DNA from 2 places in the Candidatus Pelagibacter sp. PS_34 genome. Region 1 is predicted to be linked to the other one. Evidence: riboswitches for the same ligand, from Rfam matches in the RefSeq annotation. Region 1 holds a riboswitch; the other holds the start of a gene.

Region 1 (3,218 bases):
AAAGATAAAATTTTTATAAAAAATTCAGATTTTAAAAAAATTGAAGAAACAGAAATTAATTATAAAGAAGTTCCAGATTATATAATTAGAGTTATTAAGGGTACTAATTTTGATTATTTTTCAACAGAGGCTCAAAATAATTTTTTTAACAAAGAATTTTCAGTTACTAAATTAGCAGATAGAATGGGTATTAGACTAAGTGGTCCCAAGTTAGAAAACATTGTTAGCTCTAATATAAAATCTGAAGGTCTTGTAAAAGGAGTAATACAAGTACCTGCTGATGGAAACCCTATTGTTATGTTGTCTGATCACGGAACTATAGGTGGATATCCCAAAATAGGTGTTGTTATTTCAGCAGACTTAGATCGAGTAGGTCAATTGACACCAGGCACTATTATAAATTTTAAGGAAGTAAGTCTTGAAGAAGCTCAGAATATATTTAAAGCATACATAGAAGATACAAATAAATATTTAAATGAATGTAATTAATAAAATTCCAGGTCCTATATTAGTTTTTATGGGAGCTTGCTGCTTAAGCTTTGGAGGCTTAATTGTTAAATCATTTGAAGGATCAACCTTATGGCAAATATTATTTTGGAGATCTTTATTTTTCTCGCTTACAGTCTTACTTTTTTTAATAATTACTTATAAAAAAAAATTATTTAAAGCGTTTTACGATTCAGGTTTACCAGGACTTATTGGCGGAGTTATTTTATCATTTGGTTTTTGTGGGTACGTCTTTGCGATGTATAATACAACTGTTGCCAATACTAATTTTATTATTTCGACGCAAATACTCTTTTTAGCAATATTTGGTTATTTATTTTTAAAAGAAACAATTTCATCTATTACTTTAGCTTCAATTATTTTAGCAATTACGGGTGTCCTATTAATGGTAGGTAATTCTTTATCACCAGGAGAGATGTCTGGAAACTTAGCGGCTTTTAGCATGCCAATTACATTTGCAGTCTTAATTATAATTGTTAGAAAATTTCCTACAGTTGACATGGTGCCAGCTCAATTTATAGCTGGTGTGAGTTCATGCTTTATTGGATTTTTATTATCTGAGAAGCTTATGATTTCTTCACATGATATATTTTTAGGTTTTACAGCAGGTTTTTTTCAAGTAGGATTTGGTTTTATATTTATAACTATGGGTGCACGTAGTACACCATCTGCAATGGTTGGTATAATCATGTTATCCGAATCTGTGTTGGGGCCAATGTGGGCCTTTTTATTTGCAGCTGAACGACCTTCTTTATTTACTTTAATCGGAGGAGGAGTAATTCTTTTTGCAGTATTATTGCAATTTTACTCACTACTTTTTTCAAATAAAAAAGAAAAAATTATTAATTGACTCTGTTACATATCTGGTAGATTATTCTTATATACGGGAGAGACTACAAACAATCGTAGCGCCGAAGGAGCAACCACCCAGGAATCTCTCAGGCAAAAGGACCGTAACATATTAACTCTGGAAAGAGATTAAGTTCTCGCCGACGGAATAAAACTCTCAGGCAAACATACAGATGGGTACAGTAAGTTAATATGGATATTTTAAAAACCGCACTTTACAGTTTACATCAAAAGCATGGAGCTAAGTTTGTTCCATTTGCTGGGTATCAAATGCCAATTCAATATTCTAAAGGAATTATTGAGGAACACAAAAGTACAAGAGAAAATGCAGGTATTTTTGATGTGTCCCATATGGGTCAGTTATTCATTAAAGGAGATGATAAGTTGGCAAAAGATCTTGAAAAAATTTTTCCAGCTGAATTGAGTAAGGCTAAATTAAATCAATCCAAATATAGTTTTTTAATGAATGATGAAGCAGGAATTTATGATGATTTGATTATCACAAAAGTTGAAGGTGGTTTTAACATTGTATTAAATGCTGCTTGTAAGAATACAGATTTTAAACTTTTAACTAAATTGTTAGAAGATAAGTATGAAATGATTTTAAGTGAAGAGCTATCGCTTATAGCAATTCAAGGTCCTAAAGCAGTCCAAATACTAGAAAAGATAATCAATGGAGTATCAGATCTAAAATTTATGAATGGCGATACGTTTAATTATCTTAAAGAAGATGTTTATATCACAAGATCAGGGTATACCGGTGAAGATGGATTTGAGATATCGATCAAAAATGAGAACGCAGAAGTGTTTGTGCAAAAACTCATAGATGAAGGGGCTAATTTAATTGGATTAGGTGCCAGAGATACCTTGAGACTGGAGGCGGGACTTTGTTTGTATGGTCATGACATGGATATTAATAAAAGCCCAGTAGAAGCAAATTTAAAATGGGCGATATCAAAAAATAGAATTCTTGAGGGTGGGTTTATTGGATGTGAAAAAATTAAATCTCAAATTGAGAAAGGAGTAAGCAAAATCCGCGTAGGTATTAAGCCAGAAGGAAGAATTATAGCCCGTGAAAAAACTTCAATATTTAGTGAGGATGATAAAAATATTGGGGAAATTACAAGTGGAACTTTTGGACCCAGCGTTCAGGCCCCAGTTGCAATGGGTTATGTAGAAAATTCATTTTCTAAAATTGATACTAAGGTTTTTTTAGAAGTGAGAGGAAAAAAATATCCGGCAATTATAAGTAATTTGCCATTTTATAAAAAAAGTTATGTGAAAGGAGCTAGCAAATGAGTGAAGTAAAATATTCTAAAGAACACGAGTGGATAAAGTTAGATGGAGACACTGCTATTGTAGGAATTACACAACATGCAACCGAAATGCTAGGAGATATTGTTTTCGTAGAGTTACCAGAAATAGGATCTTCTGTGGTTAAAGATGGCAATGCTGGAGTTGTAGAATCTACAAAGGCTGCAAGTGATATTTATACTCCTGTATCTGGAGAAATTATCGAAAATAACCAAGCCATTGTTGACGATCCTGCAAAAGTTAATTCTGATCCAGAAAATGAAGCATGGTTTTTTAAATTAAAAATTACTGATAAGTCTGAAATGGATTCATTAATGAATAAAGAAGAATACGAAAAATTTTCAAAAGAAAGTGGTAGTTAAATGTTAAAGAATGCTCAAAAAGATTTTATACAAAGACATATAGGTCCATCTATTGATGAACAAAATGTTATGCTTAAAGAGTTGGGATACCAAAATCTTGATGATTTAATAAAAGATACTGTACCAGAAAAAATTCTTCTTAAAGATGATTTGGATATTGGTGATCCAAATTCTGAATATAAAGCA
Region 2 (3,218 bases), 520 kb from region 1:
GACCATTAAAAAAAGAAACATCTAACGATCCAAAATGTTTACTAATAAAAAGAAAAAATGAAAAAATTTCAAGAAATGAGAAATGTGAAGCTACAGGTAAAAAGTTTAAAAACTGTTGTGGGGCCTTATAAAGAAAATATAAAATAGCCCAATAAAACTATTACTCCAAATAAAACTGCTAAATTTAACTTTGATTTAAAGAAGTTTTTAATAAATAAATTAACCTTACTTTCTTTCATGCTGAGTGTACTTAGATCGTCTATTTGATTTACGAAACCTTTAGATCTTCCAATAGTTAAAAATTTATTTTTTCTATGATTAAAAATTTCTTCTCCACTCATGTTAAAAAATTCATTCAAATTTTTTTCAATCGATTTTCTTACGTTATCTAATATTAGGTCTCTATCTCTGTGGGCACCACCAATTGGCTCTGGAATAATTTCATCAATTACTTTTAGTTCTAAAAGGTCTTTTGAAGACAATTTCATAGCTTTTGCTGCTTCTAAAGTTCTTTTAGGGTCTCTCCATAAAATGGTGGCACAGCCCTCTGGAGATATTACTGAGTAAATTGCATTTTCTAACATGATTACCTTGTTAGATGAAGCAAGTGCTATTGCCCCTCCTGATCCACCTTCTCCAATAACAATTGCAAGAGTTGGGACGTTTAAAGACATGCAGCACTCAATTGATTTTGCAATTGCCTCTGCTTGACCTCTTTCTTCCGCTCCTACACCAGGGTAAGCTCCGGGTGTGTCTATAAAAGAAATTATCGGAATGTTAAATTTATTTGCTAATTTCATTAATCTAATTGTTTTTCTGTAACCTTCAGGTCTCATCATTCCAAAATTTCTTTCAATTCTACTTTCAAGGCTGTCCCCTTTTTCTTGACCAATAACTAAGACAGATTTTTCATCAAATTTTGCAAATCCTGCTAATACGGATTTGTCTTCTCCATAATATCTATCACCTGACAATGGGATAAAATCCTCAAATAAATTATCGATAAAAAATTTTGCTTTAGGTCTGTCTTCATGTCTTGCAACTAGAGTAGTTTGCCAGGGGTCTAAGTTAGAGTAAATCTCTTGTAGCTTATTATCTATCTCTTTTTGAGACTCAGATATTTTTTTGGTATCTACTTCCGAAAGACCATCTTGATTATAAGGGTCTTTAAGTTTGTCTATTTCTATCTCTAAATTTTTAATATCTGTTTCAAAATTTAAATAATTTTTCATATGATTGTTTAATTATTAATTAATTGAGAAAAAAGGCAATAAAATGTTTTAAATAATTTATATTTGACATAATTCTATTAAAGGTTACTCTTAATTGATATCGGGAGAGACTATTAGATAATAGCGCCGAAGGAGCAACCACCCCGGAAACTCTCAGGCAAATGGACCGATAACAAACATAACACTCTGGAAAGAGATTTATCTCGCCGATGGAGCAAAACTCTCAGGCAAAAATACAGATGGGGTAAAATGGGTGCTATGAAAGAACAATATACAAAAATACACAATCTATCAGTTTCTAATAAATTGCTTAACTTCGTTAATGAAGAATTGCTTAAAGATACAAATATTTCTTCTGAAAAATTCTGGGAAGGCTTCGACCAAGTAGTTCATGAGCTAGCCCCAAAAAATAAAGAGCTATTAAAAATAAGAGAAGATTTACAAAAAAAAATAGACGATTGGCATATTGCTAATAAAGGTAATGAAATCAATTTAGAGGAGTATAAAAAATTTTTAAAAGAAATTGATTATTTAAAAGAAGTGGGCCCTGATTTTAAGATCAAAACAAATAATGTTGATGAAGAAATAACTAGTATTGCTGGACCTCAATTAGTAGTTCCAATCATGAATGAAAGGTATGCACTGAATGCTGCTAATGCTAGATGGATGAGTTTATATGATAGTTTGTATGGCACAGATATAATTGAGCAATCTGAAGATAGTACTTCTCAGAGATATGATCCTTTGAGAGGTGAAATGGTCATAAAATATGGAAGAGACTTTTTAAAAAAATACTTTCCTCTAGAAAATTTTGAATGGCATAATATTACAGGCTTTAAAATTGATAATGGCTCTTTAACAGTATTAAAAGATAGTAATAAATCATCTTTAAAAAATAAAGATAAATATATTGGTCATAGAGGAGAGGCCAATGATCCATCAGCAATAATTTTAAAAAATAATAATCTTCATATAGAAATAATTATAGACCCAAATGCTTTTAGCGCTCAACAAGATCCTGCTAAAATTAGTGATATTATTGTTGAAGCTGCAGTTTCAACTATTTGTGATAATGAAGATAGTGTTGCCGCAGTGAATGCTGATGACAAAGTTATTTGTTATCGTAATTGGCTTGGACTTATGAAGGGTGATTTGAAATCAACTTTTGAAAAAAATGGAAAGACTTATGAGCGTAAATTAAATCCTGACAGAAGTTATATTTCTAAAGATGGAAAAGGATTAAAGCTACATGGAAGAAGTTTATTATTGGTAAGGAATGTTGGGCACCTTATGACTAACTCAGCAATCACTTTAAAAGATGGTTCTGAAATACCAGAAGGTATTATGGATGCCTTTATAACTTCAGCAGCTTGCGTTCATGATATTAAAAAAAAAGGTAATTCTAGAACTGGTTCCATTTATATTGTTAAACCAAAAATGCATGGTCCTGATGAAACCTCATTTACTGATTTAATTTTTACTAAAGTTGAAGAAGTTTTAGGATTGGAAAAATACACCTGTAAAATTGGAATTATGGATGAAGAGAGAAGAACCTCTTCTAATTTAAAAGAGTGCATTAGAACACTTCAAAATAGAGTATTTTTTATTAATACTGGTTTTTTAGATCGTACTGGTGATGAAATGCATACTTCAATGGAAGCTGGTCCTATGATTAAAAAAGGAGATATGAAATCTTCTAAATGGATTGGGGCATATGAAAATAACAATGTAGACATAGGTCTTCAATGTGGTCTTTCTGGTAAGGCTCAAATTGGCAAAGGGATGTGGGCTATGCCGGACAAAATGAAAGAGATGATGGAACAAAAAACTGGCCATCTAAATGCTGGTGCAAATTGTGCTTGGGTTCCCTCACCTACAGCAGCAGCTCTTCATGCTCTTCATTATCATGAGATAAATATTTTTGAGAAACAAAAAGAAATTCAAAAAAGGGAATCTGCAAAACTGGATGACTTGTTAACAATTCCT

The links. Region 1 has a riboswitch for glycine ahead of gcvT (glycine cleavage system aminomethyltransferase GcvT). Riboswitches for the same ligand answer to the same signal wherever they lie in the genome.
Region 2: it holds a riboswitch for glycine, as region 1 does, so the genes downstream of both, AC5SL3_RS00550 (malate synthase G) here and gcvT (glycine cleavage system aminomethyltransferase GcvT) in region 1, are expected to answer to the same signal.

Annotation. Positions count from the first base shown of each region.
Region 1 is NZ_CM182068.1:875,154-878,371, reverse strand. It holds gene AC5SL3_RS04755 (5-oxoprolinase subunit C family protein) at 1-489, shown strand, start outside; gene AC5SL3_RS04750 (DMT family transporter) at 476-1,357, shown strand; glycine riboswitch at 1,382-1,471, shown strand; gene gcvT (glycine cleavage system aminomethyltransferase GcvT) at 1,549-2,655, shown strand; gene gcvH (glycine cleavage system protein GcvH) at 2,652-3,032, shown strand; gene gcvP (aminomethyl-transferring glycine dehydrogenase) at 3,033-3,218, shown strand, end outside.
Region 2 is NZ_CM182068.1:103,067-106,284, reverse strand. It holds gene secA (preprotein translocase subunit SecA) at 1-131, shown strand, start outside; gene AC5SL3_RS00555 (acetyl-CoA carboxylase carboxyltransferase subunit alpha) at 126-1,232, opposite strand; glycine riboswitch at 1,324-1,411, shown strand; gene AC5SL3_RS00550 (malate synthase G) at 1,482-3,218, shown strand, end outside.